DNA from 2 places in the Lysinibacillus sp. NPDC095746 genome. Region 2 is predicted to be linked to the other one. Evidence: riboswitches for the same ligand, from Rfam matches in the RefSeq annotation. Region 2 holds a riboswitch; the other holds the start of a gene.
The links. Region 2 has a riboswitch for S-adenosylmethionine ahead of metA (homoserine O-acetyltransferase MetA). Riboswitches for the same ligand answer to the same signal wherever they lie in the genome.

Region 1: another riboswitch for S-adenosylmethionine. It lies ahead of ACIQ7N_RS17215 (bifunctional homocysteine S-methyltransferase/methylenetetrahydrofolate reductase); the one in region 2 lies ahead of metA (homoserine O-acetyltransferase MetA).

What each region holds. Positions count from the first base shown of each region.
Region 1 covers NZ_JBIWGL010000024.1:33,120-49,572, forward strand. Annotated here, with positions in the region: gene ACIQ7N_RS17215 (bifunctional homocysteine S-methyltransferase/methylenetetrahydrofolate reductase) at 1-1,147, opposite strand, end outside; SAM riboswitch class I at 1,464-1,562, opposite strand; gene ACIQ7N_RS17220 (protoporphyrinogen oxidase) at 1,688-3,076, opposite strand; gene ACIQ7N_RS17225 (protoglobin domain-containing protein) at 3,304-4,596, opposite strand; gene ACIQ7N_RS17230 (tetratricopeptide repeat protein) at 5,141-6,427, opposite strand; gene ACIQ7N_RS17235 (YdcF family protein) at 6,487-7,503, opposite strand; gene ACIQ7N_RS17240 (hypothetical protein) at 7,775-8,248, shown strand; gene ACIQ7N_RS17245 (DUF2653 family protein) at 8,236-8,523, shown strand; gene ACIQ7N_RS17250 (S-layer homology domain-containing protein) at 8,708-10,333, opposite strand; gene ACIQ7N_RS17255 (endonuclease Q family protein) at 10,533-11,699, opposite strand; gene ACIQ7N_RS17260 (hypothetical protein) at 11,772-11,942, opposite strand; gene ACIQ7N_RS17265 (TetR/AcrR family transcriptional regulator) at 12,091-12,669, shown strand; gene ACIQ7N_RS17270 (DMT family transporter) at 12,735-13,088, shown strand; gene ACIQ7N_RS17275 (DMT family transporter) at 13,088-13,402, shown strand; gene ACIQ7N_RS17280 (biotin transporter BioY) at 13,667-14,263, shown strand; gene ACIQ7N_RS17285 (NADPH-dependent FMN reductase) at 14,611-15,153, opposite strand; gene ACIQ7N_RS17290 (nitroreductase family protein) at 15,215-15,832, opposite strand; gene ACIQ7N_RS17295 (ring-cleaving dioxygenase) at 15,908-16,453, opposite strand, start outside.
Region 2 covers NZ_JBIWGL010000030.1:17,715-34,167, forward strand. Annotated here, with positions in the region: gene ACIQ7N_RS19005 (GerAB/ArcD/ProY family transporter) at 1-155, shown strand, start outside; gene metA (homoserine O-acetyltransferase MetA) at 223-1,158, opposite strand; SAM riboswitch class I at 1,295-1,405, opposite strand; gene ACIQ7N_RS19015 (nucleotide excision repair endonuclease) at 1,601-1,972, shown strand; gene ACIQ7N_RS19020 (TrmB family transcriptional regulator) at 2,046-2,828, opposite strand; gene ACIQ7N_RS19025 (TSUP family transporter) at 2,953-3,735, shown strand; gene panF (sodium/pantothenate symporter) at 4,518-5,963, opposite strand; gene ACIQ7N_RS19035 (YhdT family protein) at 5,963-6,226, opposite strand; gene ACIQ7N_RS19040 (hypothetical protein) at 6,469-6,612, opposite strand; gene ACIQ7N_RS19045 (methyl-accepting chemotaxis protein) at 6,808-8,502, opposite strand; gene ACIQ7N_RS19050 (hypothetical protein) at 8,843-9,208, opposite strand; gene ACIQ7N_RS19055 (class I adenylate-forming enzyme family protein) at 9,424-10,890, opposite strand; gene fabG (3-oxoacyl-ACP reductase FabG) at 10,907-11,638, opposite strand; gene phaZ (intracellular short-chain-length polyhydroxyalkanoate depolymerase) at 11,622-12,533, opposite strand; gene ACIQ7N_RS19070 (3-oxoacyl-ACP synthase) at 12,546-13,550, opposite strand; gene ACIQ7N_RS19075 (branched-chain amino acid ABC transporter permease) at 13,547-14,566, opposite strand; gene ACIQ7N_RS19080 (branched-chain amino acid ABC transporter permease) at 14,563-15,435, opposite strand; gene ACIQ7N_RS19085 (ABC transporter ATP-binding protein) at 15,451-16,158, opposite strand; gene ACIQ7N_RS19090 (ABC transporter ATP-binding protein) at 16,133-16,453, opposite strand, start outside.

The DNA of each region.
Region 1 (16,453 bases), on a different contig from region 2:
TTAACGGGCGTACCCCGTGCGTTTCTTTCAGTAAGGCACCCATTGCGACATTACTAATCCTTGGAGAAGCAAGTGAATTATCTGCCATCATGACTACATCCGCGCCCGCCTCATATATTTTCTTTGCCCCTTTAATAAAGCCTTCTATTTCTAAATGTCTTGGTGTATCTAACTCCACAATAACCGAGCGTTCACGTTTTACTTTTTCATGTAATGGCTCATAATTTGCTGGCTCTGCCTCACGAACAATCTCTATTTTTTCTGGCTTTGTATACTTTTCTTCAACCGGGGATAACTCCTCTAAGTACTTTTTCGCTGCAGCAATATGCTTTGGTGTCGTACCACAACAGCCACCAATTAAACGCACCCCTTGATCACGAAGCTCTACAGCTGCTCGACCAAAATAATCAGCCTCCGACTCATAAACGACACGCCCATCCTCTAAATCAAGAAGAGAGGCGTTCGGATACGCTGACATAAATGCCTGCTCAGGAAGCTCTACCCCTTCAAATGCTTGGATAGTATGGTGAGGACCTAAACGACAGTTAACACCTACGATATCAGCACCTAACGCTTCAAGTTCATGTAAGGCGTGATTTAAGCTCATTCCATTTTGTAATACTCCGGGTTCGTGCATAGAAACTTGAGCGATAATCGGTAATGTGGTTTTAGCTCGTAGCATTGATAAAGTCGCTGTTAGCTCTTCAAAATCATAATAGGTTTCAAGTAAAAGGCCATCTGGATTTCCTGCAAGTAAAACCGTTGCCTGCTCATCTATAGTTGCTAAGATTTCCTCTAACGTTGCATCACTTTTTCGAATACCACGGATTCCCCCAATAGTACCCAACACAAATTGCCCACCATCCGCTGCTGCACGTTTTGCAATCGTTATAGCAGCTTCATTATATTGCTGTACACGAGATTCTAATCCATAGCGGGCTAATTTTATGGCATTAGCTCCGTAAGTGTTCGTCTGAATAATATCGGCACCAGCAGCTATATATTCTCTATGAATCTTTTCAATTAATTCCGGTCTCTGTACATTCATTTCCTCATGACAGTACTCCAAGCCATAGCCGTATAAAACTGTACCAATTGCACCATCTGCTGTAAGAACATGCGTTTTTAACCTTTCAAGCAATCCCATAAAACTAACCTCTCTTTCTTTTTCTATCAATTATGCCTCGGCATAATTCGTTCTGAATCGGCTTTGTGCTTAGGCCTGCACGCTGCAGGTTAGTTAGCGTACTATCCGCTAAGAACTCCTTGCCGATTCCGTGACATCCGCCGAAGGCTTTAGGTCAACACGAAGTTGGTCACTCAGTCGTTGCCACAGGACGTGGCGTTCTTAGACTGAGTTCCTCTATTTCGACTGATGTTTGGACATCAGCCGAAAAAAAGTTAAAATAAAAAAGCCTTCTTTCACAAAAAAAGAAGGCTTTTACGTTTCGTAATTGTTTTCCTTCTCATCTTCGACACACGGTCTTCTGGATTTAGCACCTGACAATAAGTTGGTTGCTGAAGCTTCATAGGGCCAGTCCCTCTGCTTCTCTTGATAAGAATTTAGTATGAATTTTTTAAATAATTAAAAGAATCATATCGTTTACGAACGATTGAGTCAAGACTATTTCACTGAACAAAGGATAATTTTTACGAAATTCATAAAATTTTGATTTATATTAAACAATTACGATAGTTTTTCTACAAGTTCCTCACCAATTTTTTTACCATTTTGAATACACGCACCTATGCCTACTCCAAAATAAGAGCATCCTGCTATTGATAAATTTGGATAGTTTTTCTCGAGCTCTTGTAAGAGACCTTGCAACGCTTCACGATGTGCCAAGTCGTACTTCGGCATCTGGTCGATCCATTTCGTCACGTTAATAACAGTTGGTTTTTCTTCAATTCCTAAGCTTTTTCTTACGTCCTCTAGAGCTACAACCGCTAATTCTTCATCTGACATCATACGCAATTTCTCATACTCGGGGTTAATGCTCTTATAAAAAAGTCGTACAAGTAATTTTCCTTCTGCTGAAGTGTGTTTCCACTTGCGGCTTGTCCACGTTGCTGCATTACAGATAACATCCGAATTATGTGACACAATATAGCCTGTTCCATCTGCAGGTAATCTATTATCGGGAACATCAAATCCTAAATAAATCGTAATGGCGGATGCAGTATTAAATTGTTCAAAATAGCCGTTCAAAGAGTCATCCTGTAATAAGCTTTGTACCGCTTCATTAGGCAGTGCCAATACAACATGATTTGCTTCAATCATTTTACCGTTTGCTAACGTAACTGCGTATAGATTCTCCTGCTTTTTAACACTAGTAGTAGCAATCCCTTTTATAATTTCTACATCCGTTAATGTTTCTTCAAGTCGATCAATTAGTGACGATAAACCATTTTTAAATGAAATAAATTTTTTATTGGCGGCTTTCACAAATTGTTCCCTGTTTGCATCGAAACCTTTAATAATACTACCGTAATCGTTTTTGTAATCGATTAAATACGGTAAAGTAGAAGCAATTGAAAGTTGATTTAAATCTCCAGAATATACACCTGCAAGTACCGGTGCTATTTGGTTTTGAACAAGCTCTTCACCTAAATAATACGTTAAAAATTCCCCAATCGAGCTTTCCTTTGTAAACCTTTCATTCGGCATTGTTAAATCCTTTAACGCTTCTTTTTTACCTTCCTCTGATACAAGCGTGCTTTCCTCGAGAGATTGTAAGCTCATAGGGATACCGAATGTTGAGTCTGTTGGAATGGCATGTAGCTCATTATTTGTGTAAATATACGAAATACCTGTTTCGTTATAGACTAGATTTTGTGCAAAATTCAGTTCCTCTACTAACTCCATGACACCTTTATGACGCGCTACAATAGAATCTGCTCCAGTTTCCATGATGAATCCTTGTTCATATGAAGAGTGCAGCTTGCCACCAAGGTATGTATTTTTTTCAACAAGCACAAGTTTTACATCTAAGTTTTTCTCCTGAACTTGGCGTTGTAAATAATGCATCGTACACAATCCCGTAATTCCGCCACCTAATACAACAACTGTTTTCATATTAACCGCCCCTATTTTTTGTTCTTTATTTAGTATAAACTTTTTTTATCGAAAATTACGTTAAACCCTTTACAAATTTAGCAAAAATGGAGCTATCCAGCACATTGGACAGCTCCATTTTTTCATCATATATTCGCTAGAGGCTTTTACCTTCATTACGGAAATTATCTATTAACCGTTAATATAGTGTTATTTGTGCCCTAATGTATGTATCAACAATTTTCTCTTCATTCATTTAAATTTTGTGCAAAGCTAGCTAATTTTCCAGCTGAATTTTCCACTTCGTTAAAGGCAATACCTAATTCACTTAGTACTTCTGCTATTGCCTGTACTTCTTTTTCCATCCGACCATTTTGGTCTTTCGCCTCGGTCATAGCTTCTAATATGTTAGTAAATTGGCCTTCCGTTTGAACCATATTTTCCTCACCAGAGGCTACCTCTTCTTGAATATTACTAAGCGAATGAACAAGTTTATCTGTCCGTTCATTCGTTTTATGTAGTAACGTTGCTACCGATGTGACAGATTCCTTTGTTTGAATCGATAGTTTTCTCACTTCATCTGCAACAACACTAAAGCCTTTACCCGCTTCTCCAGCACGAGCAGCTTCTATTGCGGCATTTAAAGCTAACAAGTTCGTTTGATTAGCAATATTTGTCACAACATTCATAATCGATTCCATTTCCTTTGACATATCTGTCAACTGTGCAATATTTTCCGCTATATCATCAAGTGAGCAAATAATAGTATTCATATTTTGCGATTGACTCTTTAAACGTTCACGCCCTTCTAATGCCTGACTCTCAGCCATAGTCGACACTTGAAGTGATTTTTTCGCTAGTTGTTTAATTTCCTCTGATTGTCCACTTAAGCGATGAAATGAATTGTTCGTTTCTTGAGATATTGTGGCAAGACATTCCGAAGACTTTACGATTTCTTGCTCTATCGCTTCTTTTCTACGTTCTATTTTTTCATGAAGTTGCTCAATTGTGTGCTCAAACGCCTCTAAAACCAATTGTTGCTCAAAATTGGAAATTTTCGAGATAGCTCGAATTGTATTAAGCTGATCTATTGGATGAACAACATGTTCTTCAACCAAGTCAATAAATGACGCAGTTAAATCTTGAAACGCACAAATATACCATTGTGTTTTAAGGCCAATATGGACATGCACTTTAGCAATTTTTATGCGTCTTTGATAAAATTCATTATCAATCTTACCATTAAACATTTCAATAATATGACGTCGTAATGTAATTTTCAGCTTCTCCACAGAACTATGTCTATTAATAATATCTACTAAACTATGTTCAGTTCCAATCATTTCATAAAATCGATGAACAATATTATCAATATTGGCTTCTACAAAAGGTTGAAAGGCTTTTAAATATTGTAAATCCTTCTTTGTCAATTTAAGCAAATCAATTTGCCTTTTTATTGATTGGCAATTCACTATATCCATTTTCACCGTGTAGTGCTTTAAATCTAACGCCGTTGTCTTTCTCTCTTTTTGAAAAATCACACATTTACCCTCTTTCATGCCGTGTACTTTTGAAAAGCTGAGAAAAATCTAATTTCGTCTACCAAAAATATAAAAGATCAGGAAGATTCATCCCCAACTTTTGGTGATAAGCCATCACATTACTTATGACGCTGATTTCTGCTACGGGCTACCATCAGCTAAAAATAGCAATCTTATGACTAGCTATTACTACTAACTACTCTTTCAGAATCACTCATATACATTATACATTTTATAAATAGCTGTCAATTTTCGGATATACATTTTTTCCCTTAAATTATATAAAAAGTCCCTGTTATCTAAAGCAATAAAAAAGCTACCACAATACTTTTGGGTAGCCAATTTACATCATCTCTATTTTTTTATCCTTATTTTTTCCTCGTTTTAGTTTGAAGTAATTACCTCTTTGTTATATTAATATTTTTACAATCATTCGTTCATAGTGATATAAACCTATAAAATACCCATAAATAAGAACTTAAGACCTATACAGAAAACGTTCATAATAAATTCTAAATACCTATTATTTTTTAATGAAAAATACTTATTTTCCTTTCAACTCTTGCAGTAAAATTGCAGCCTCCTCACTTCCTGCTTCTGCTGCAAGTCCATACCACTTAATAGCCTCTTTAATATTTCTAGCTATTCCTTCACCTTTATTGTAAATGTGCCCTAATTGTAATTTAGCTTCCAGATCTCCTTGAAGAGCGGCCTGTTTAAACCAATGAATACCCTTTTCAATATTACGTATACCTGTTAACCCTTGGCTCCAAATAAAGCCCAAATCATAAAAGGCATCGACGTGATATTGCTCTGCAGCTTTTTCATACCAAAATAATCCACGGTTCACATCTTTAGGTTGCCCTAACCGTCCCTCTAAATAGATTCCTCCAAGCCTGTATTGCGCTTCGACATAGCCTGCTTCAGCAGATCTTCTATAGTAGCTACATGCTTGCTCCTCATTTTTGTCGATTCCTAATCCCTGCTCGTAAATAATTCCGAGGGTAAACATAGCCTCTGCCACACCTTGTTGTGCAGCGAAGTCGAACCACTTCTTCGCAAGTACCAAGTTTTCTGGTACTCCCTCACCGTTAAAATACATATCTGCTAAATTATTCGCAGCATCTGGATGCCCTTGCTTTGCTGCAGCCTCATACAATATAAACGCTCTATTATAGTTCTCTTGAACACCTAGACCTTCAAAATAAAAATTACCAAGTGCATATTGTGCATCGGCATTTCCTTGTGACGCTGCTAACTCAAACCACTTTATTGATTTTTCTGGTCGGAAATATTCGCCGTCAATTGCGCTATAATATTCGCCAAGCTGAAATTGTGCATCTGTATCCTGTTCCTCAATGGCATCTTTGTATAAGTCAATAATTTCCTCATGATCTAGATCTTCTTCATCAAACGCCTCAACCTGTTCATTTTGGTGAATAAAATACCATTCCAATATATCAAGTACATCATCAACAACTTCATTGCAATTGGATAACCTCTCCAGAGAAGAAATTTGCCAAATAAATATATAGATAGGGAGTGGAATTGCATCACGCAGTAAATCATCATATTCAGCTAAAAGCGTTAGCACATTCTCCTGTACTGACTTTGTCTGTTCTGGATGTATAATTTGTAAGTGTCGTTGTTGATTCTTTTTCAACAGTCCTTGCACAACTTGATTTAGTATTTTGTGCAAGGTTGCTAATTGTACTTGTTCGACTGTTATTAAATTAATGTTTTGCGCAAACCATGTATCTTCTGTTTGCGTGAGCTTTTGCAGAGAAACAATTCGCTCTTTATTTTTTTTTGCTAAAAATTGCCCATACATTCATTTCCCCCCTTGCACTCTATCTTGCCACTATTATATGGAAAACAGTTCTAAATTGGTTACACATATGCTCTCAAGATTAATCCAATAAACAATGTAATAAACAAAAAGACAGTGACATTCATCCATTTATACATTTCTAATAATCCGATAAATTCACGAGTAAATGCATTAGGTACATAGTAAAAGGCAGTCTTCGAACCAACTCCTTGTGCATCAAGCTTCGCCTTTTTTGCATAAATACTTGCACGAAAAACATGAAAATTATTCGTTACGAATATGGATCGATATTTCTTTCCTTGAGCATGCTTATCCATAATTTTTTTAGAGAATGCCATATTTTGTTCTGTATTTGTCGATTGATCTTCCATTAATACTTTTTGAGCTGGTATTTGATGTTCGTCAACTATATATTTTTTCATGGCATATGCTTCTGATACTTTTTCATCATGCCCCTGTCCACCTGAGACGATAATGTAAGGTCGCTCACCATATTTTTTAAATTGCTTTACTGCCTCATCTAAACGGCTAGCTAAAAGTGGTGGCACCTTATCTCCAATTAGTCCTGATCCTAATGCAATAATATAGTTTGGCTCATACAGGATCGGCGTAAAATGATAGAGAGTCGCATAGGTCATTATGCTTGCGTATAAAAACATTGTATAGCCAAAAACCAAAAACGCATAGAAGAAAAGAATGTGCCAAATTTCATGTTCGATATTCATAAAAATTACATATACATACCAAATCATCATAATAAAAAAGCACAAGCCAAAAATAGCTAACAATAGATTACGGACTTTACGGCCTTCTTTTTCAAGTAAAACTTTACTATTAAAAAACGTAGCTATCGATAAAATAAACATCATACTCGGGAAACTTCCTAGTATAATGACTATACCCATCTTCGACACAATCCCCTGCTCATTTGGCAGAATTACAGGATGACTAATTATTATTGTGCTTAAAATAAATAACCCTAAAAGGCCAAGAACTACTGCATTGAGAAGACGTCTTTTTTCCGTTATATATAACAGTAAAAAGATTGAAATTAATAGTAATAATGTTGAAATCATCGTCTCACTCCTTTCTTTTTATTTACAATTTTTAAGGTTCTCTCCTTCTAAAGCTGGATTGTATTCCGTTCCGACTGAGCGTTGCGTCCAACCTCAACTGTCTACATTATAAGTAGTGCATGGGTGATAATACAGACACTTCTTGGTCAAATTTGATGCTATCTCTAAATTGATCGAAGCGTTTATTTTATTTTCCGAGAAGATTCATGTAAAATTACTATTAAGAACTAGTTTAGACAAAACTAAAAATTATATTGGAGGAATACAAGAAATGAAAAAAATCCTTGCTGCTATTTTTGCAGCGACACTTATGTTTGCGTCTGTTGGAGCAACATTATTCATCTCGGATACACCAACTGCAGAAGCTAAATCGTATAAGTCAGGTAAAAAAGGTTTCTCAAACAACAATAATAACAACAACTCAAATTTCCAAAAATCTCAGGATAAAACTAAAGACCAAAATAATGCAACAACAAATAAAAATAATACAACTTCTACAAACAAAACGGATTCAACAGCTAAGAAAGGTGGATTCTTCTCAGGCGGCCTTATGAAAGGCCTAATGCTTGGTGGCTTAGCTGGTTTATTATTCGGCAGTCTTTTCAGTGGTATGGGTATGCTTGGTAATATTTTAGGCTTATTAATTAACGTTGCAGCCATCATGATTATCGTAACGCTAGTTATAAAAATTGTTAATATGTTTAAAGATAAAAAGCGTAAAGAGGAAGCACAATGGCACAAATAATTAATGAGCAAGATATTATAAATGCAATTTGTTTATCACAGTCCTACTATAAAAACATTCGTCCTGAGGATGTACTTGTAGAACTAACATACGACGATGACACAGGGTTTGGTGCAGAAATTGAAGTTAATGGTCAAATTGAAATGTTCAATACAGCTGCAATGATCGGCGCGCTACGTGTATGGATTAAAGATGTCCTACATGGTGATCCTTTTTCAACAGGCATCGAACTCGTTCTAGACGATGAAGAAGGTATTATTGCTAAACTATCATAAATAAGTAAAAAATAGCAGTTCAATAAATCTTAAAGATTTATTGAACTGCTTTGTTATTTTTCAAGATGTTTTTTTGCTTGTTCTTCAACTTATCTACAAACAATTGTCACCCCGCTAGATATTTATCACAATAAAAATAACAAAAGGTAAAGGTTTCTTTTCACAACCTTTACCTTAAATTATTTTACTTTTTTAATAGACTGTTAAAATTCACAAATATTTTCGCAGCATGGCTACGTTTTGTAGGAGCTTCAGGTAAAAATTCCCCTTCGTTCCCTCTAACCATATCAAGCTCATACAACATCGTTATTGCTTGTTTTGTTTCTTCATTATAGAAAGCAATATCAGTGAATGGTGCTTTTCCTTTTACAGCATAATGTTGCTTTTGTTTAGATTCATAGGCTCTATTTATCATTAATGCTAATTGAGCGCGAGTAACCGGCTGTCCTGGGTTAAACTTCCCATTCGTTCCCTTAATTAACCCATACGCATAAGCTGCTGCAATTTCTGACTGAGTACCAACGTCATAGTTTGCGATGTCTTTAAATGGTGCTTGTTCCTTCGTCGTTAAACCTAGGCTTCTAACAAGCATCGTAGCAGCCTGTGCTCGAGTAACATTTTGCTCAGGTCTAAACGTACCATCTGCGTAACCTTTCATAATACCTTCTTTAGCGGCCTTTAGAATATACTCCTTTGCCCAATGTTTTTCTATATCGGTAAAGGTTAAATTTCTCCCTGTAGTAAAAGTAACTGATGGACTTTGAACACTTTCATTACCAGCTGCATCAACTGCTTTAACAGCTATCGTGTATGCTGTATTCTCTGTTAAATTATCTAAAGTTATCGTCGTTGTCTCGGCATTTTGCGTAAATGTTAGCTTACTATTTACATATACGTTGTAACTAGTGACCCCTACATTATCTTTCGCTTCCTGCCAGCTTATTTTGACAGTTGTACTATCTTTCATACTTGCTTGAATAAATTTTGATACATCCCATAAAGAACTTGCTTTAATCGCTGGTAGAAATGCCTCGTTCGCTACTGCTTTATAGCCTGCTTCACTTAAATGAATATTTTCAGGATTTGGTAAATAGCTCGGAATATCTTTTGCTACAATATCGTATGTCGGTACAAAAACGGCACCCGATTTTTCAGCAGTTGTTTTTATCGTCGCATTCATAACCTTTAATAGCATTTTAAATTGTGTCTGTAAATCCTCGCTATAGTACGGAAAAGAATTATAATAGCCCATGACATAAACTTGAGCATTCGGATTAAGCTTCTTCACTTCTTCTAAAATAGCAGCAATATTTTTTATGGCCTCTTGGGAAGCTTTTAACATCATTGCTGCATTAATGCCCGTTATCTGGGACTCTTTTAAAATGGGTATTATATCATTGGCGCCAGCGGTTAGCGTAATAATCTCCGCTTCTTTAATAGATGTACGAAGCTTTACCTTCTCACTTTGATAACCGAATCCTACCACTGGCTTTTCCACATTATTTTGTATATCTTCTAATATGTTTTTCGTTGTGTAGCCCGAATAGGCAAATCCTTTATTATAAGAAGTAATGAAACCATCTTGCTGTAAAGCTTGTGCAACAAAATCTGTGTAACCTAACCCGATGATATCACCGTCATTCATACCGTGTGCTAAAGAATCGCCCAGTGCTACATAATCAGCTTGAACTACCCAACTTGGCGCTATGTTGTCTCTTTGTTCCTTTGCATTCACACCTATTGGTAGTACTACTAATTGACATACCAAAACACCGGCCGCTAAAAAACGAAATTTCTTTGATAATTGCATACACCCACTCCTCCAATTTTTACTAATTACTATTTTAATATAAATAGGGTAAAAATGGGTTAAACAAGAGGGGATATTTCACGATAACGTGTGGTTGATTTCCGTTCCGACTGATCGCTTTCCTCGTAGCGTCCAGTCTTTAACTTATATAAACTACATACGTTGTAACAAATGTCATCTACGAGCTAAAAATCATTTTTTACTCCAATTGAACCTTTCCATAAATACCGCCACCACCAACCTCAATGGCCAATTGCCCTGTTCTTGCTAAATCAATCATCTTGGCAATTTTGTACGGCACGATTTGTTCGAGTTGTTCTAGCGTAACCCGATGCAAGATGTTCATCTCTGTACCAAATGCTTGTACTAATCGTTCCATCATTTTTGGCCCCACTCCTGGAATAAAGTCTAGTGGTACTTGGTGAATATATGGCGGTCGTGCACGTTTATGTGTAACTTGCTCTGAAAGCTCCTTAATCCGTGTTGCAACACCTTTTATAATGTGCGTGCTTTCACAGTTTGTACAGATTGTTGCACAATTGCTAAGCTGCTCACCACATTTCGCACAGACAGTCTCATGGTATTTACCAAGCAAAGGATTTAAGCCATAATTGGCTGTTACTGCCCGACCTTGATGTTCATGAAGCGCCATCTTTAATTCTGTAAAATTTGCATTAGATAGTCTTAATTTTTGATACTCACGTGCAATTTTTCCAAGTGAATGAGCATCAGAGTTGCTGACAAATGTATATGCTTGCAGTTCTTTAATGTTACTCACCATTTCGGTATCGGAGCTCAAACCAAGCTCTATTGCATCTATAAGTTGAGGGTCGAATACTTCTGTTAAACTACGATGTACGCCTTTACCGAACAAACTTTTAAATGGTGTAAAAACATGAGCAGGAATAAAAAGCCCGCCTAATTCATGAACTTTTTGTTGTAATGTTCGACCATCACAATAAATGCGCTGAGAGCTTAAATGAATATTTTTCATATGATTAGACATCCATTTTGAAAATTCCCTCATATGCAGAAGTGTAGGAAAATAGGCAAGTACATGGATTGGTCCAAGGCAATGATGATCATAAATCTCTATTTCAGTACCTGGAATAAGAGTTGTTTCTTGAAAACGAAGCCCTCCTTGTTCTAGCTCCTTCAGTTCTCCTCGTTCGATCATCGCTGACATTTCATCCATTACTTCTGGTGAATGGCAATCAATAATCCCAATAATATCTAGTCCCTTTCTTGCACTTGAAGACTCTAAAATTCTTGCTAACGTTAACGTTTTACTGCCAGTAATTTTAACTGCACGACCACTTGAAGTACGCCCAATATGAATATGTAAATCTGCATAAAAATCTTGCATCATTGTCTCCCTCCTCCTACTTTTAGATGACATAAAAAAGCCTCACATTGCTGCAAGGCATGTTAATCTTAATTATGATGGATGATTGCTGTTAGTACTATTGTTTGATTCGAAAGCACCCGAGCCCTGCGATGATATTGACGAAGAATCATAGGCCACCAATGTCACTCCAATGTTCTTTTCTAGCTCATTAATTTTTTCAAGCTGTTGTTGATCTAATTGTGCAATCTTAATCTCTTCCATTTTCATCAAATCCTTTCATGAATAAAGTTCCCCAAATAAAAAACATATATACTAAAAAAATAATGACTGATTGTCAGTCATTATTCTTTGACTTTATTTCAGCTATTTTGTAACATAGTAAATAAGCAGGACAAAAGCGAGGGATTTCATGTCAAAAGAAGAGAAAATTATTCAAGCCGCAATTGAAGTTTTCCGTGAAAAAGGAATTGAAAAAACAAAGGTTTCAGATATCGTAAAAGCTGCAGGTATCGCGCAAGGGACATTTTATCTTTATTTCCCATCACGTCTTTCAGTTATGCCAGCCATTGCAAATGTTATGGTGGAAAAAATTATTGCTGCTATTAACGATGGGATTTCAAAACAGGAGCCATTCGCAAAGCAGCTAGAAAAAGTAGTAGATATTGTTTTTTCTCTAACAGAGGAATATCGAGATGTATTTGCACTTATCTATGCCGGTATTACACAAACTGAGCATATGAAAGAATGGGAAAATATATATGCCCCCTATTACGAATGGATGAATCATTTCTTGACTGAAGCTCAACAACAAGGAACGATACGCGCTTCTCTAAATACTACTCGTTCTTCTAAACTTATAATCGGTCTAGTAGAGTCTGCCGCTGAACAAATTTATTTGTATGATGATAGTGAAGAAGAAACAATTAGACTTCAAAAGCTTGAGCTCCTCGACTTTTTACATCATGCACTCGATTTACGTCACGCATAAGTGACGTTCTCTTTTATACTAAAAATGACTGAATGTCAGTCATAATAATAGGAAGGAATTTAACTATGCAAAAAGATTGGATTTATGTTGGATTAACTAGTTTATTTGAATTGTTTTGGATATTTGGTTTTAATGTTGCCGATTCTTGGTGGCATTGGGCTATTATTGTGGCCCTAATTGCATTGGATTTTCACTTCTTATCGAAGGCTTGTGAAAACCTACCTACTGGAACAGTTTACGCGACTTTTGCTGGGGTCGGTACAATTGGTACTACATTAATGGACATTTTTATTTTTGAAGGTGAGTTTAATGCTATTAAAGGAATTTTCATGTTTATTTTAGTACTGGGTGTTATTGGTCTTAATTTAGCTGATAACCCTTCAAAAGATCATGTTAAAGAGAAAGGAGCTAATGCATAATGGGTTGGATACTTGTTTTATTAGCGGCAATTTCGGAAATTGTCGGTGTTGTAGGTTTACGCTTTTATAGTCAGGAAAAAAATATACGAAATTTATTAATCTATCTAGGCGGCTTTGGGATGTCCTTTATGCTATTATATGCATCCTTTAACTATTTACAGTTAAGCATTGCCTATGTAGTTTGGGTTGGCATTGGTACAGTTGGTGCTGTTCTTGTGAATATTATATTCTTCGGAGAATCTAAAAACCTGACTCGAATTATTAGTATCATCGCTATCATCATTGGTGTGGCAGGATTAAAAGCAGTATCTTAATTTATGCTATTTTAATTCAAAGTATTGTGAGTGAGTGCTAAAGCCTAGTATGGCCTTTTGGCAAAGTGAAAGGTTGATCCCCGTTCCGACTAGACAGCAGTTCGTTTTTAATTATGATTTCCATCATATACTTTAAACGTTAGTCTATAACTAACAATTAAGCAAAATAAACATTTTGTGTTAACTATTTAATTTTATTAAGTTGACACAAAGTGTTTATTTTTTTACACTACTACTATTAGCATTACTTTTAGGGGTGAAATAATGACAACAGTTGCGGAACATACACATCACAAATTAAGAACTGTCGATCTTGCATACATTGGACTATTTTCAACATTAATGATGATAGGAGCTAATATCACGTCTATTGTACCTTTCATGATGATTGGTGGCGTACCTATCACAATGCAAACGTTTTTTGCTATTTTAGCAGGACTTATTCTTGGTAGTAGAAAAGGGGCACTCGCTTGTACCGTTTATATGTGCATAGGGTTAGCGGGTGCACCTGTATTTGCTCGTTTCAACGGAGGGTTTGGTCAAATTATTAGCCCTACTTTTGGTTTCATTGTTTCTTTCATATTAGCTGCATTTGTCGCGGGGCTTATTGTAGAACGTAGTGGAACGAAAAAAAGCTATGTGGTTGCTGCATTAGTGGCAACAGCCATTAATTACTTACTAGGAACAAATTGGATGTACTTTGCCTACAAGCTATGGGCTAGTGCTCCTGATGCTTTCACTTATAAAGTGGCATGGCTTTGGATGATGCCTCCTTTGCCAAAGGATATTATTTTAGCTATATTTGCAGGCATTTTTGCATACCGCCTTCAAAAAGTATTAAAAATAATTCCGATTAGATAAAGGCTTATCACCATAATGAGGGGTTGATTTCCGTTCCGGCTGGGCGCTTTGTAGCTGTCGCTTCGCTTTCGCTACAGAAAACATTTGTTGCTGCCGCTTCGCTTTCGCACAGAAAAAACATTTGTAGCTGCCGCTTCGCTTTCGCTACAGAAAATATTTGTTGCTGCCGCTTCGCTTTCGCACAGAAAAAACATTTGTTGCTGACGCTTCGCTTTCCCACAGAGCAAAGCTTCCTCGATGACTCCGATAAGTCGCTTGGCTCTTCTATCCGCCGCTCTATTTTAAATCCAACAAACAAAAAAATGTCCCATAAGTTTATCGCATACTTATGGGACATTTTTTTATTTTTAAACGTATTTTTTCATCCAGTTTAAGAAGTTATCAATAACTACATCTAGGAATTTAATTGTACCTTCATCTGTTAAATTGCCTTCTGTATCAAATTTAGTGTGTACTGCTCCAATATAAACGTCATTACCACTAAGTAATGGTGAATTTACTCCAGGTGAAAATAAAATATCTCGTAAATGTAATTGTGCTTTAACAGTACCTAAGTTACCCATTGATGCCCCCATCATGAATGATGGCTTGCCAATCATTACTTTATCAACGCGAGATAACCAATCGATGGCGTTAACCATAACACCTGGCACTGTACCATTATATTCTGGTGTCAACCAAAGAACTGCATCTGCAGATTTTACTTGTGCTTTAAAATCAAGTACAGGCTGTGGTGCCTCATTTTCGATATCTTGATTATACATTGGTAAATCGTTCAAACTTAATATTTCAAGATCAAATTTCTCTGTATAACGCTTTTGGATAAATTTTGCTAATTGCATATTATAAGATTCTTTACGGATACTACCTACGATTGCTACTACTTTCACAATATTCCTCCTAAATGTGCATTAATTTTATTATTTGTAGACAGTTTTATTTTATACCGCCCTAATAATAGGTTGCAAATTCCTCAACCGGTTTACGGTAACCACGCAAACGGCGACTACTTTCTTTTTCTTTACCTATAGTAATCATTAGTGCAATCTCATGTGTTTCTGGAATATTAAAAAGAGCTCTCATTTGTTGCTGATCAAAGCCGATCATTGGACATGTATCCCATCCACGATTTTTGGCCGCCAGCATAAATAACATAGCTGAAAGTGAAGCGTTACGAATTGCTTCCTCCTTCATAAATTCCTGGCCTCGTTCTTCATAAAATTTAGCGTTTTCATTGACGATATTTTCTAATTCACAAGCATTAATAATGCCTAAGTCTACCATCCCTTGATTAAGGTTAGCCGTATTTTTATAGGCTTCTTTATCTCCTAATACAAGGATAACCGCTGAGGCTGAATGTACTTTATATTGCCCGTATGCTGCTTCTCGTACTTTTTCTTTTTTTTCTTCATCTAATACAACGATATAGTTAGTATGTTGTAAATTAAAGGCGGAAGGAGCAAGCTTAACATCTTCCAAAATGGGACGTATATCTTCTTCGCTCATCTTGATATCCTCTATAAAGTTATTCGCAGAGCGACGCTTATCTATTAGCTTTGAAAATTCCATCTAACTGACCTCCACTCATATGTAATTTTCATTCAGCAGAGGCTTGAGTTACTCTGCTGAATGGGATAAAAAGTTTTACTCATATTCTTTATCGAACGTAATCGTACTTCTTACAGTGTCAATTGGACGGACAAGTTCTTCAATTTGTGCACGCTTTGGCTCTAAAAATGGTGGCAACGACAATTTTTCACCTAAAGTTTCATAAGGCTCATCACTCATAAACCCTGGGCCATCAGTAGCTAACTCAAATAAAATTTGGGGTGCTACCCGTGCATAAAGTGATTCAAAGAAGTGACGATTTACGTAACCTGAAGTATGGAAGCCAAAGCTTTCAAATCGTTCAGTCCATTCATTTAGTACAGTTCGATCCTCTACGCGGAATGCAGCATGATGTACTGTACCAAAGCCTTGACGAGCTACCGGTAGAACTGTGTTAAGCTCTACAACAATTTGTGCACCGTTTCCACCTTCACCAACCTCAAACAGATGGAAATCCCCTTCTTCATCGATTTCTGTAAAGAGCATCACTTTTTCTAGCATCTCTTTAAAATATTTAAAATTAGCAACTCTTACAAAAACCGGACCTAAGCCTGTAATTGCATATTCAAGAGGAATCGGTCC
Region 2 (16,453 bases):
ATGAAAATAGTAGTAATAACGAAACTACTACACAAAGTGCTAGTAACAGCGAAAATCCTTCGCAAAGTGATAGTAGCAGTAATACAACACAGAATGAAAGCGATACCGGTAATGCTCCAAGCAGTGATAGAGATAAACATTCATCAGAAAATTAAAAAGCATAATGTTAAAAATGATGACCCTGAGATATAAAAGATCATCATTTTTTTAATTGCTACAGTGTTAAATATGATATTCAATTTGATCAACGAAATCCCATTCGTATGGTGTTTCTTGGTAAACATAGTAGTTCAACCAATTCGAGAATAATAAATGTGTATGGGCACGCCACGAATTAATCGGTTCATTTGCTGGATTATCATGTGGGAAGTAATTTACTGGTACATCAATATCTAATCCTTTCGCAACATCACGACTATACTCATCAGCTAAAGTTGTCGCGTCATATTCAAGATGGCCAGTAATCATAATATTTTTATTATCCTTAGATTGCACAATGAAAACACCAGCATCTTCCGAATAAGATAGTAATCGTAAATCAGGATGACTAAGTACTTCATCAATTGAAACAGATGTATAACGTGAATGTGGTGCCGTAAATGAATCGCTAAAGCCACGTACTAAATCCACTGTTAAATCTGTGATAACATGCGAATATACACCTGAGCATTTAGCAGGAAGCTCTATTTTACCGATACCGTAATGATGGTATAACGCTGCCTGTGCACCCCAACATATATGTAAAACCGATGTTACGTTTGCCTTGGACCAATCCATAATTTCTGAAATTTCCTGCCAGTAGTTTACCTCTTCAAATGCCATTTTTTCTACTGGTGCACCCGTAATAATCATGCCGTCATAGCGGCGATGACGAATTTGATTAAAGGTTGTGTAAAATAACTGCAAATGTGATTTACTAACATTTTTCGATTCATGCGTAGCTGTATTTAAAAATGTAATATTCACTTGTAACGGTGTATTCCCCAATAAACGAAGTAATTGCAGCTCTGTTTTTTCTTTTTCTGGCATTAAATTTAAAATTAATATATTTAACGGGCGAATTTGTTGAGTTTTCGCTCTGTCCTCTTCCATAACGAAGATTTTTTCCTCACGTAAATGTTCTCCAGCTGGTAAGTTTTTCGGAATATTAATTGGCATCTTGCATTCCCCTCTCTTTTATTTCTTTTGTTCCATCAATGCACGGGCCCTGCGCAAAGCTCAATATCAAACGATGAAATTAAAAAATCCCCCTCATTCCATAAGAGATAGAATGAGAAGGATTTTTCCACGTCCACTCTTATCTCTCAAAGGATAAATCCTTTGCTGGAATTAGCACCTTTCTAACTTTCGTTAGAGGTTGCTGAAGCGTCATCGGGCCAAATCCCTCAACTTCTCATGATAAGATTATTTAATTAAAAAGAATTGTAACATGAACAATTAAGAATATCAATAATACATAGAATATTTTGTTATTAATCATGCATGTCATGATGTCATTTGTTTAACACTAAACTTGAATGTTTACATTCATTATTTGATGGTAAACATGCTGTACTTATGTTAACATATACCTTTAGTAACAGAGAGGAACGTGAATAGTTTGATTAAAATTGATTTTCCAAAACCAGATGTAGTAATTCGCCAACGCGAACAAGATTTAAAGCCAGGAGATGTACCAATCACACCATACCATGGTTTTATCGACTTCCATAAAATCACTCGTGAAAAGGGTGGTATTTTCTTATTCTACAATGAAGAGAACGAACTTTTATTTGTAGGGAAAGCACGTAAAATTCGTCAACGTATTAAAAAGCATTTTGAGGACAATGTGTCACCGATGAAAAATCATCGTGATGAAGTTTTCAAAATTGAAGTGTATGAAGTGGAAGATCCAATGGAACGTGAAATTTATGAAACGTACGCGATCAATTCATTCCGCGCTAAATACAATGTCGATAAAGTATTTTATTAATAATTAACGAAAAAAAGAATCTGCTCGCCTTATGTAATGTACATGACGGCTTGCAGATTCTTTTTCAATACTTTCATTCTAAGAAAAATGCTTTACGTTCTTTCGTAATCCATTCCTCAAGCTCCGTATCATCGCGCTTTAAAAGGCGATTAATAAGCACGTCATGCCAGATATAATCCTCTAATAAATAAATATGAACAGGATCATTGGTAATAAAAGCCGTTTCGTGTTTTGCCGGAGAGTGACCATAAATCATCTCTTGACCATCTACAGACAAAATAAACCAATGTGGCGTAGAAGTTTTTCTCGTATATTGTGTAGTACGATGCTGATCTAAGGGTGAAACATTTTCATCCACATTCAATGTAATACCATGAATCGGAATATGCTGTGCGACCTCTTGTATAGCTTCTCGTAATTCCCCATACATATCTTCCCACATCGATAATATGACTTTTTTCTCCGCTTTTTTTAATAATGACTGACAATAATTGACGATTGCCTCTTTTCCTTTTATCGTGACAACTTTATGCTCCGCTTCCTGCTCTTTTACTTCTAATTTTTCTAATTGATCACTAATCGATGTGAAATTCGATTGCCAACGTTGCTGAATTTGCTGTAAAAACACAGCGACAGGAATGGAAGAGTATATCGTTTGATCTGCCGTTTCTTCTTTCAGTACTAACCCTTTTTCAACAAGTACATCAAGTATGTCGTATATTCTTGCACGAGGGATACCGGAGTTTTTACTTACTTGATAGGCACTAACATGACTATTTTGTACGAGTGCAATATAGGCCTTCGCTTCATATTCTGTGAATCCTAGTTCTTTTAATTGCGCGATTAATTCAACCATTCGATCCCTCCATTTCCTTTATTATAAGTTAAGGCTATGAAGATAAGCCAATAAAAAATAATTCTTTACAGCAAAGTGAAATTTAGTTACTATTTCAGTAGTAACTATCAAAAGAGGTGTAAACATGCTATTTGAAGTAGATGTAAATGTAGTCATATTATTAATATCTTTTGGATTTTTAGCCGCCTTTGTGGATGCAGTTGTTGGAGGTGGAGGCTTAATTGCGTTACCTGCCCTTATGTTTGCTGGTTTAAATCCAGCAGCGGCAGTAGCCACTAATAAACTTGCCGGCACCATGGGTTCTTTAACATCAACCATTTCTTTTTATCGATCTGGTCAGCTAGAAATTCGTTCGGTTATTAAATACTTTCCCCTAGCCTTTGTGGGATCACTTTTTGGTGCATGGACCGTTCATTTGATTAATCCCGAATTACTAAAACCACTTATGCTCATAATGCTTGCTGCTGTTGCCGTCTATACAATCTTTAAAAAAGATTGGGGTTCAGTAGCTGCAGTCAAAAATTTAAAGTTTACGCACTTAGTCCTATTCATGCTGTTGTTATTTACAATTGGGTTTTATGATGGGTTTCTTGGTCCAGGAACTGGCTCATTTTTAATCTTCAGCTTTTTATTAGTCGGCTTCGATTTCTTAAAGGCAGCAGGAAACGCGAAATTTTTAAACTTAGCAAGTAATTTTGCCGGCCTTTTAATGTTCGCCTACTTAGGTCAGATTCATTATGCTTATGGTTTACTAATGGGTATCGCTCAAATTGCCGGTGCATTTGTAGGATCACGTATGGCGATTAAAAAAGGTAGCAGCTTTGTCCGCGTATTATTTATTATTGTAACGATTACTTTGTTAACTAAAAATGCTTATGATTACATAAAAAACGCCGTAGATATCTAGCTCTACGGTGTCTTAGCTTGTCGATAAATTTTGGCGTTCTGTTTCTTTAATTTTGGGAGGCTTTTTGTCATTTCGGAGGGGATTTTTGGGTCCTATCCTTCGCTCAGTAGAGGCTTTCCGTCGCTTCAGAGGGACTTTCCGTCTCTTTGAACTTTCTATCCATCAATCCAGAGATTCTATCCACGATTTCGAATGTTCTATCCACGTTTTGGGTGATTCTATCCATCATTTGGAGGGTCTATCCGTCGCTTCAGAGGGACTTTCCGTCTCTTCGGAGAGGCTTTCCGTCACTTGGGAGGGTCTTTCCGTCACTTTGAACTTCTATCCATCAATCCAGAGATTCTATCCACGATTTCGAATGTTCTATCCACGTTTTGGGTGATTCTATCCATCATTTGGAGGGTCTATCCGTTGCTACAGAGGGACTTTCCGTCTCTTCGGAGAGGCTTTCCGTCACTTTGAACTTTCTATCCATCAATCCAGAGATTCTATCCACGATTTCGAATGTTCTATCCACGTTTTGGGTGATTCTATCCATCATTTGAAGGGTCTATCCGTCGCTCCAGTGGTTCTTTCCGTCTCTTCGGAGGTCTATCCGTCGCTTCACTGATTCTTTCTTCGCTCCGGAGGTTCTTACCATCATTTCGAACTTTCATCCATCAATCCAGAGATTCTATCCGCGATTTCGAATGTTCTATCCACGATTTTGGACATTCTATCCATCACTTATTGTCTGCAATATAAAACGCCGTAGAAATTCTATTACTACGGCGTTTTCTAATTTAAATAAACAACTTTTCATTTTTAAATTTATGACTTGTTAATAAGCTAACAATAACAAATATGACTAAGGAAGCGACGATTGGAATTGTCACGGTGTGCATACCAAAGACAGAAGGATAAAAACGATCAATGATTATATAAAGGATCATACCCGAAATCATTGACGCAATAGCACCATACTTATTGGCTTTTTTCCAATATAGTCCTAATACGACGGTCCAAATAAAGACTGCCTCAAGTCCGCCAAAAGCGAATAAATTTAGCCATACTAATAAATCTGGTGGATTTAGTGCAAAAACGACGACGGCTAAACCAATCACTGTCGTAACAATAAAACTTGCACGCTTAATTTCCGTATCATTCGCTGTTGGTTTTATATAATTTAAGTAAATATCTTTCACTACTGTGGAGCTTACAAGCATCAGTAATGCGTTGACTGTAGACATCGTTGCTGCCATCGGTGCAGCTAAAACAATGCCAGCTAAAAATGGTGGTAAAACCTTTAATGTTAGCATCGGCATAACTTTATCACCAATTTCAATACCCGGTATCACTGGTCGTGCTAAAACACCGATTAGATGCATCCCAAACATAATTGTTCCAATGGCAATAGTGCCAATGATAATAGCTAAATGCATACTTTTAGAATCTTTATAGCTCATAGCACGAACTGCGATTTGTGGAAGTCCCACAACTCCAACACCAATCAAAATCCAAAATGTAGATACGTATAATGGCGTTAACTCACCTTCAGCTCCAAATGGAGACACAAAATTCGGATTCTCAGCGACAAGTGAGGCCATAATATTATCGATTCCTCCACCAGCGATGATTGTCCCAATTAATAAAATAATGGTTCCGATAACCATAATAGAGCCTTGCACCGTATCCGTTAGTGCAACGGCACGGAAGCCCCCAATAATTACATACACTAATACCGAAATCGCAAATATAAAGAGTGCAGTTGTATAGTTTAAGCCAGTTAATGATTCTATTAATCGAGCACCACCTACCCATTGGGCCATCATTGCAGAAAATAAAAAGATGATAATACTAATGGCCGATAGGATAACAATAGCATGACTCTTATAGCGTTCTCGTAAAAAATCTATTAACGTGATGGCTTGATAACGTCTTGCGATAATAGCAAATTTCTTCCCTAAAATCATTAAGACGAAATAACCTGCAGGAAGCTGCGCCATCGCCAGCAATACCCAGCCAAGCCCTTTCGTGTATGCAACGCCTGGTCCACCTATAAAGCTACTTGCACTACCGTACGTAGCAATCATTGTCATAGCAAGGATGAAGCCCCCCATTTCACGACCACCGAGGAAGTATTCCTGTAAAAATGAATTGGAAGAGCGTACATACTTATTTGACCAGATCCCAATACCAAAGATGATGATTAGAAATAATAGCAGTGGAAAAATAACTTGCCAATGCATTATTGATCCACCTCCTCATCATCAAATGGTACTTCTTTGAAAAAGAGTTTCATGACGACCCAGATTAATATAATCATAAAACCTGTCCCTGCAATACAGCTATAGAAAAACCATGCAGGGAAACCGAATACATACGTATAGCTTGTTGGATCATCAGAGCCAAGTCCATAGGCAAAGCCAAACCAAATCGCAAAGTTAACGATAACAAGCCCGATACCGATAAGCGCCTCTCGATGCGCAATTTTAAAGCGTTGATCTTTCAAAATACAGTCCCCCTAACCTACTCTATTTTACTGATATGTTCGTATTATGGGAACCTTTGTGAAAAAATAAATATGAATAGCTCAAGCTATTTTTTTAAAATAACGATTAACAGAGATTTTCCCCCTATTTCGTATTTAACATTAGATCTATGGTATCTAATAGCTCCACATCTAAATTTTCGCTATCTTCCTAGCTATGAAATATTTCTAGATGCCATTTAAGTCTTTGCAATTTATTCGCTTCAATCCACATTATAGGTATCCATTATTTTATAATTGGCCCCTTTATGTACTTCAACACAAACCCAGTAATCATCTTCATCTTCAAAATCATGATCTACGACAAAAGCACCTACTTGCTGTGAAGAATTTTCTACATGTTTCATTTCGCCAACTCGTTTTTTGAACTGTATCAACAGGACATAAAACCCGAAACCTACTAGCTTTAACTCCTCAATTTCTTTAATCTCTATGCGCTGCAAAATTCTGTCATTTTACATTTTTTCCAATAAAATAAATAACCCTCTTTTTCCTATAAAAATTGAAAAACGCCTGGATATCCAAGCATTTTTCAACGTTCCTTAATATTGAAATTTTTTTAATAAGCTTTGAAGCTCGTCTGCCTGTTGTGCCAGCTCTTTGGCTGAAGAGGCCATATTGTCTATGAAAGCTAATTGCTCCTTCGCTGTTAGCGTCACGTGCTCCGTACTTTCGGTTGCCTTGCTCGCAATGCGTGCCATTGCTTCTGTTGAGGCAGTAACTTCTTCAACACTTGCGGACATTTGCTCTGTCACGGCAGAGATGTCATGCAACTGCGTGCTAACTCCTTTAATCGACTGCATAATTTTGTGGAAGGCCAGTTTTGTATCATCTACAACATCCATACCTGACGCAGCTTCCTTCGAGTTACTAGATATAGCCGAAATTACATTGGCTGTATCATTTTGAATGGAATGAATAAGTGTTGCTATTTGATCAGCAGATTCCTTTGATTGTTCTGCTAATTTGCGAACTTCATCAGCAACGACAGCAAAGCCTTTTCCTTGTTCACCAGCACGAGCCGCTTCAATAGCTGCATTTAAGGCCAGTAAATTCGTTTGATTTGCGATGTTTGTAATCACATCAACGATATTGCCAATTTGCTGTGACTGATCACCTAATATACGGACCTGTGCCTCTACATTGTTAGATGATTCATTAATTATTGTCATTTGATTCAATACACGATTCAAAGAATCATTGCCTTGTGTAGCCTCATCACTCATTAAATCAGCAGCATCTGAAACAATTGAAGCGGTTTCAGCAACTTGTTGAATGCCTATGGCCATTTCCTGCATGGCAGTTAGGCTATCACTTGTGCTTTGTAATGTCGTTTTTGAACCATCCGCTATATCTTCTAATGTTGACGTTAGCTGTCTCGTCATAGCTGCTGTTTGCTGTGATTTAGTTGTTAAGCCATCAGAAGATACATCAACTTGTTTAGACGATTGTGCTATTTGTTGCATTAATACTTTTAAGCTTGTCAGCATTTTGTTAAAAGATTGCGCTAGCTCCCCTGCTTCATCCTTGGAATTAATTTGTAACTGTTTTGTTAAATCTCCTTCTCCATCCGCAATATCTCGTAGTTGATTGTTTATTTCATGAAGCGGTTTCACAAATGCTCTTGTGAAAAGGAAGCTACCTAATACAGCTATGATTGCTCCGATGAACAATACAATGAGAAGCTTACCGATAAAGGCAAAAATAATTGTATTAATCCCATCTATTGTTTCACCGACAAACCACATGCCAATGATGTCTCCATTTGCATCTTTAATCGGTGCATAGAGTGTTAAATATTTCGTTCCTACTACATCAGCTTCACCTATAAAGGTTTCTCCTTTATTCATGACATTTTCAACGACTTTTGGATCAGCATCTTTGCCCACTAAACGTTCTCCATTTAGCTTTAGGTTGGTGATCAGTCCTTTTGACCCTTGAAAAATGGTTACACCGCCATCGATGCTTTCTCCCACCTCATCTACAAAGTCTTCCTGATTAACGATTTTTGTATCCCCTTTGTAAAGTTCCCCATCTTGTATAGCCCAATCTCCCTTAAATCGTTCCTCTAGCAGCAAATAACCAACCTTTGAAATATGGGTTATGCTCTGTTCAAAATTGTTACGCATAATTTGTTTTACTTGTATATGGGAAACAAATCCAATCATAACGCTTAAAAATAGGATGACTCCCACTAAAAGTAAATTAAATTTTGTACTAATTTTAAAAGTACGCAATAAATTTTTCTCTCCTTTCTCATAGTTATTAGGAATATTATGTATAAAAAATAAGCCAAGTTTATTAAACATCATTATGTAAATAGTTTCAATATATTATCAATAAATTAACATTTTTAATCATTATAGGGTGTTTCGAGAAATGTGTGGTTCTATTTTGTTCCGACTGTGCGCATTCTTGAGAGGGTACGATGAGCCGCTTCACTTCGCTATAAGTTCTTATTTGTGACGCTAATCCTCAAGGAGAAGTCCAGTCTCTACTGTCACCAATCCTCACTAGCATTTTTGGGGGAAGTTTAAATTATTTCTCCATATATTGGAAAAGATGCCGTTGTATAAGTTATTTATTGGAAAGCTCATCAATCGCTAGAACAGCTAGTTCCAACGCTTTAATTCTTCTTTCTAAAAGCGTTTTTTGGGGACTACCAGCCTTTGACTTTACATATACTTTCTCAATTGATGGAAATAAACTAGTAAGAACATTGCGAGCCTCTGCTAATTCTTCCTGGGTGTAATGATGGGGGCTTTGATGCCAAACGTTTTCTAGTATTGCTAATCCAATGCAAACAGCTTTGAGTCTTTTCTTTACTAAGGTAGTATTTGCTCCTTTTTGAATCATCTGGGATAAGGCATTGTCGAGTTTATTGATTGTCGATTGTAACGATTTTATTGATTCCAATTTTTCTACATTCGATACGTTTTCCATTTTAGTACTGCCCTTTCTTCGTTCTATTCCTTGATACTTGATAACATCGTAAAAAACCCGATTTCACTCGCAATATTTTAACATAGCCACAAAGTAAAAGCCTCTTCTAGCTGTCTTTAAGGGATAAGAAGTTACTTAATAGCAGCAAAAAACGCCTGGAATCCAAGCGTTTTTTATCTTTTTCTACAGCTATCATTTCTCCAAGGCAAAATGGCTTAATTCGCAGCTTTCACATACATTTGTAATACTTTTTTATCGATCTTTCCAACACTTGTTTTTGGCAATTCATCGATGAACATAATCTTTTTTGGAATTTTGTAGCGACCTAAATACTTACTACAGATTTCTTTGATTTCCTCTAATATAGTATCTTGCTTATCCCGGCAAACGATAACGGCCACCACGATTTCACCCCAATAATCATCCACCATTCCAATCACCGCAACCTCTTGCACTCGCTGATGGCGTAAAATGCATTGCTCTACCTCCTGGGGATAAACATTTTCTCCACCAGAAATAATCATCTCTTTACTGCGACCGACAATGTAAAAATCACCATCATCATCCATCATTGCTAAATCGCCAGTTTTTAACCACCCATCTTGAATGATTTTTTCAGTCTCCTGCTGATTATTCCAGTAAAAGCGAAACATATGCTTCCCTCTAACTAATAGCTCTCCGACTACGTTTGGTGCACAGCTTTCTCCTGCACTATTGATAATTTTAGCTTCATTGAATTGCATGCTCTTCCCCACGGCACCTTTTTTTAAATAAGCGGCCTCTCGTGAAATATAAAAATTATTAGGCCCTGCTTCTGTTAAACCATAGCCCTCTTTAAAAAATAGTCCCTTCTTGAAAAATGCGTCATATATTGGATACGGGCATGGTGCGCCCCCTGATAAAAAAACTTTCACGGAAGGGAAGCTACTGCTCTTAAAGTAATCCTCCGCAATCATCGCTTGGTACATTGTTGGCACAAAAAGCGAAATCGTTGTCTTGTACTGATTAATCGCCTTAAGAGCTTTTTCCGCCTCAAACTTATCACCAATAACAACTGTACCGCCAGCCATTAGCAGCGGTATACATAAGGCATTCAAACCTCCTGTATGGAACAACGGCATATAATTTAACGTACAATCACTATCGCTCAAGCCCCAGCTAATAATTGTATTTATCGCATTCCAATTTACAGAATTAAAGGATAGGACAACACCCTTCGCCTTACCAGTTGTACCCCCTGTATAAATCATTAGCCAAGGGTCATTAAGGTCTACTGCTCGAATGGTTAGCGTAGCTCCTTCATTAGCTATACGAAGGGAATGCATGTTTTCGAAAGATAAAGGGCATTTCATTTCTTCATCGTAAAGCAGTAAAGAAGGCGTAGCATCCGTCAAAATATCAGTTAATTCCGTCGTACTCATACGCCAATTCAATGGCACGTAAATAAGGCCTCTTAATCCGCAGGCGAACAAGACAGCAAAAAGCTGAATATGATTTTTCGCAAATACGGCTACACGACACCCTGCTTGCAAGTTTTGGCACTCAAAAAAATGACTCCATTTAGTGATTTCCTCTGTTAATTGCTGATACGTCCACTGTTCCTTAGTGTCTAAGTTCACCAATGCTAGACGTTTAGGAGTTAGCGATGCACGTTTTAAAATCCAGGATTGCTCTACAAACATCTTGAAAGCCCCCTTATCACATCATAATTGCTCCATCCACATGAAGCGTGTGACCGTGGACATAGGAAGCCTCATCAGATGCTAAAAATAAATAAGCATTGGCAATATCTCTAGGTGTTCCTAATCTTTGCAATGGTACGATGGAGCGCATTTGTGCTACCACATTTTCTGGCATTTTTTTCACCATATCTGTTTCTGTAAAGCCTGGTGCAACCGCATTCACGTTGATGCCTTTACGCCCCAATTCCTTCGCCCATGTTTTGGTCATGCCAACAATAGCGGCCTTTGTGGCAGCGTAATTTGTTTGGCCAACATTGCCATAAACACCGCTAACAGAGGATGTATTAATAATTTTTCCCCCACCGGCAGCAATCATATGTGGAATTACTTCTTGTGTACACTGAAATACTCCAGTCAAATTCACATCAAGCACCTGTTGAAACTGATCTTCCGTCATTTTTGTTAACATTGCATCACGAGTAATTCCTGCATTATTCACTAAAATATCAACTCGGCCCGTATGCTCTATAACCGTTGTCACTAACTTCTTGACACTTTCCCTATCTGCAACATTTACTTGCACAAATAATGCCTGGTCACCTAATTGCTGGGCAGCTGAAATACCTGCTTCTTCATTAAAATCTGCAATGACAACGAATGCACCCTCTTCAATAAATCGTTCAGCAGCAGCATAGCCAATCCCGTTCGCTGCTCCTGTAATAATGGCAACTTTATTGTTTAAACGCATAATTTTTTCCTCCAATTTCTAAAAATGCTTCAATTTCAATTGTAAGCTGTGGTAAATCATCAATTAATGGAGAGTGACCGCAGTCTTTTAAACTGACGAATTGTGCATTCGCGCCTAAATCGAGCATTGTTTCTTCATTCATTCCTTCTGTTATGACATAATCACGATCCCCTCTTAACACTAAAACTGGAATGGTAATGTGTTGAACTTCATGAGTACCCTTGGCGACCTCATGATTAACAGCACTTATATTGAAGACATTTAATGCATGATAAACTTCAGCTAAATTTCGTTGTGTCAACATATCCTCCACATATGACTGATAGTGTTCCGGGCTAGGCTGATTATGCGTGTATATAAGTGCGTTCCAGACCGACTGTAAGCCTTGCACATTTTTCGAATCATAGAAGCCCTGTACTAATTTTGTTTTAAATGTATCGACAAGAACTTCTTCATAGGTAAATGCCCTTTTTAATGCAGCTTGATTGCCAGTACCTAAATCCGTGTAAAATGGGTAACCTCTCGTAGATGCCGAAGCTAGTAAAATAAGCTGCTGACAATAGCCTGGATACTGTGCGACAAACTGCATACATACAGCTCCTCCCGTTGACCAGCCAATCATGTCAAACTGTTTCAATTGAATGACGTCCACAAAAAGCTTCACATCATCGCTAAAATCTTTAATCGCAGAAATTGGTTTATGATACGATGAACCACCAAAACCTCGTAAATCCAGTGCATAAATTGTATATTTTTCATCCAACGCATCAATTAGAACGTCCCAATGTTTGGAGGATGTCATATTGCCATGAATAAGTAATAAAACTCGTTCTCCCCCTTGGCGTTTACGATAAGCAATCGTTTCTCCATTAGATAGCTGAACAGTTTTTAACATCGCATTTCCCCCTTATCCCCATCGAATCGTAATAGCTCCCCATACATAACCAATACCTGCACTAACAAGTGTGACGATGTCTCCATCATGGATACGGCCTTCATCTAACGCCAGCTGCAATGATACTATTTGGTCAATCTGTCCAATATGACCATACTCTCGTAAATATATGGATTGCTCCTGCTGCAAGCCGAGTTCAGATAAAATATAGTCATGAGCTGATTTTTTCATATGAAGCATCGCTAAATAACGAATATCCCCTTCATTTAATCCACTTTTCGCCAAGGATGTTCGAATTACCTTTAAAAAATTACTTAAAGATTTTTGCTCTAAGCGCTCCTTCATCCCAATTGGATCGATCACATCGAGTTGATACAAATTATTTTCTAAATCAGAAGGCGTTAAAGGTTTTTTTGTACCACCGACAGGCACGACTACATCCTCTGAGAACGAGCCATCCGTCATAATATCCGCCTCTAATAACCGATTTTTGTCATAGTTTTTTTGTAACAGGATAGCGCCACCACCAGCTGCTAAATTGTACATAAAGCGTGTTCGAGGATTGCTATAATCGATAAAATCAACATTTCGATAGCCACCAGCTAAGAGGATCGTCTGAACGGAATCATCCGACGCCATTAAGCTTTTCGCTAGTTTTAGTGCCATAATGGTCGTGCCACATCTTAATTGCACATCGAATGCCCAAGCATTTACGGCCCCTAGCTCCTCCTGCATTTTTATCGAGGCAGTCCACAAGGGATACTCCTTATGCTCCTCTCCCATATAAATGACAACATCAATATCTTTCGGGTCGATTTGTGCTTTGCGTATAGCATCCTGCGCCGCCCATATCCCCATTTGAACTGTATGATCTTGCTCACCAGGAATAGGCTTTTCATAGATGCCCATTTTTTGTCGAATAATATCCTCTGGAATATTGGAAAGCCTCGCAATCTCTTTAGAAGTCATTTTCGTTTGTGGAATATAGATTCCTGTGCTTACAATGCCTACTGTCATTCAAATCGCTCCTTCTCCTGCGACGGGACAACCGATGTTTGATTTTTGTCCTTATGCTTTAATCGCCATTTCCAAAACATCAAGCGCAGTGATCCAATAATTCCTTTTGGGAAAAAGATAACAGCTAAAATATAAAGAATTCCAAAGAAGATAATCCATCGTTCAAATATTGGATAATCACGAGCTAACCCCGATAGTGCATGCTGGGCATATTCAATAACAGCCGACCCTAATAAAGGTCCAACTAATGTGCCAACACCACCAATAATCGTCATTAATAATGCATCAAGCGTAATGTCCATTGTCATCACACTCGTATTGACAAATCGTAGTGACACAGCATATAAGGAGCCTGCTAAACTTGCAACGGTTCCAGCAACAATTGATGCAATCACTTTATAGTACAAGGTGTTATAGCCTAATGATTTTGTTCGTTGTTCATTTTCTCGAACAGCAATTAAAATTCGACCAGTTGGCGAGTGAACGAAACGATATAGCGCAATAAAAATAACGACTAAGCATGCTAGCACGATGAAATAAAACGTCATTCGATCTCTAAACATTTCGGGTGCTCTAAACGTAAAACCATCATTTCCGTATGTAACAGAACGCCATTTTTCTGCCACTACTAAAAATAGTCCCGAAAAAGATAATGTCAGCATCGCAAAGAAATGACTTTTTAATCGAAGTGTCAATAATCCTACTAAGAAGCTAATAAACCCCGCTAGCAACATGCCTACTACGATTGATAATAAAAATGTTGCAAGTGTTGGCTCCATTTGTTTCAGCATAACTGCCGTTGTGTAGGCACCTAAACCAAAAAACATCGCATGCCCGAACGACACAATACCTGTATAGCCAAGGAGAATGTCATAGCTCATCGCTAAAATACCGAAAATAAAGATTTGCGTTAATAAAATGATGAGCGTCCTTGAATCATTAACGAAAGGGAGAAGTACTAAAATCGCTACTATGAGGAAAAAGCATAGATGCTGCAATGATAGCCTCATTGTCATGTCGATCTCTCCTTTCTCATAGCAAATAAACCTTGTGGACGGAAAATTAAAACAATGGCCATTAAAATCATATTGACTGCAAGCGATAGCACTGGCACATAATAAGCCATAAAGCTACCTGCTAAACCAACTAATATAGCTGCCAGTAGCGAGCCTGAAAAACTGCCCATTCCTCCGATTACGACAACGATAAAGCCTAAAATCGCATACTCCATACCCATTTCCGCATAGATGACACCTGAATATGGAGCCATTAACATACCACTAAGTGCTGCTAATGCCGCGCCAACCATGAAAACATATAAAAATACTCGCTTTATATGAATGCCAAGTGCCTGTGCCATTTCTTTATCCTGTACACCAGCCCGAACGATAAGCCCAATCTTCGTTTTCTTTAGCATGTATTGAAAAATAGCGAAAATGATAAAACCTACAACAATAATAAATAATCGATATTTTATAATAATAACGTCTCCAATTTCCCAGCTGCCTGCTAAGTAGCTCGGTGTTTTCACTGCCACACCATTTGGACCAAAAACAACTTTAATCAACTCCTGTAGCACAAGCATCAGCCCTAATGTAATTAAAATTTGCTGAATATGATTGCCATACACAGGTGTGATAATTAATTTTTCAGTAATGAGCCCGAGTAAAGCTCCTGTTACGATGGCACCTACAACGCCAATGAGAAAGCTCTCAGTGAATATATACGTAAATATGCCAGCATAAGCCCCCCAAACAAATAACCCCCCATGAGCAAAGTTCAAAACATCCATTAATCCAAAAATTAACGTCAGACCTGCCGCCAGTAAAAAAATTAACATGCCAGTTGCCAGGCCATTAATGAGTAGATTGACGAATAGCTCCAATAAGTACACCACCTTTTATCCGATTCCAAGATATTTTCGTTTTAATTCTTCATGATGGATAAGATCCTGCATGTTGCCCGAGTGAACTGTTCTACCATCATCGATCAACGTATACGTATCACCAATTCGGCTCGCCATTATAAAGTTTTGCTCAACAAGAATGATGGACGTTTGTTTTTTCATTTCAACAATGGCCTCCATTACTTTCTCTACTACTATCGGCGCTAGTCCTTTAGAAGGCTCATCAATCAACATTAATTTACTATCATTGATAAATGCCCTTGCCATGGACAGCATTTGTTTTTGACCACCCGAAAGATGTCCACCAGCCTTCTTCCAAAATTTCTTTAGATCTGGAAAAAGCTCTAGCACATAATTTTGTCGCTCGAAAGTAGCCGTATCTTCTTTACGCATGGCCACTTTCATATTTTCCTCAACTGTTAAATCTGCAAAAATCCCTTGGTTTTCTGGTACATAGCCTATTCCTAATTTTGCAACTTTATAGGTCGGGCTTTTCTTAATAGATTGTGAGCGGAATTCCACCTCTCCCTTTGAGGCAGGCGTTAGGCCCATAATCGTTTTTAAAGTGGTTGTTTTGCCTGCACCATTTCTACCAAGCAGTACACTTACTTGCCCTTCCATTGCCTCAAAATTGACCCCTTGCAAAATATGATATTGACCGATATATGTGTGGACATCATTTAATTTCAGTAAGGTGTTCATCGTACAGACCTCCTAAATATGCATTTTGTACGGTTTCGTTTTTCATGATGTCCTCCGGTGTTCCATCTGCAAGAAGCTGCCCACTAAATAGCACCATAATCGAATCCGACAAATCTAGAATCATATCCATCTTGTGCTCAATGAGGAGAATGGTTTTATCACCTTGATTTTTAATCGTGCGAATCACCTCTAAAATCGTCGGCACCTCCTCTAAGGACATGCCTGCCGTTGGTTCATCAAGTAAGAGGATTTCCGTATCAAGTGCTAACAGCATCGCAATCTCAAGCTTTCTCTT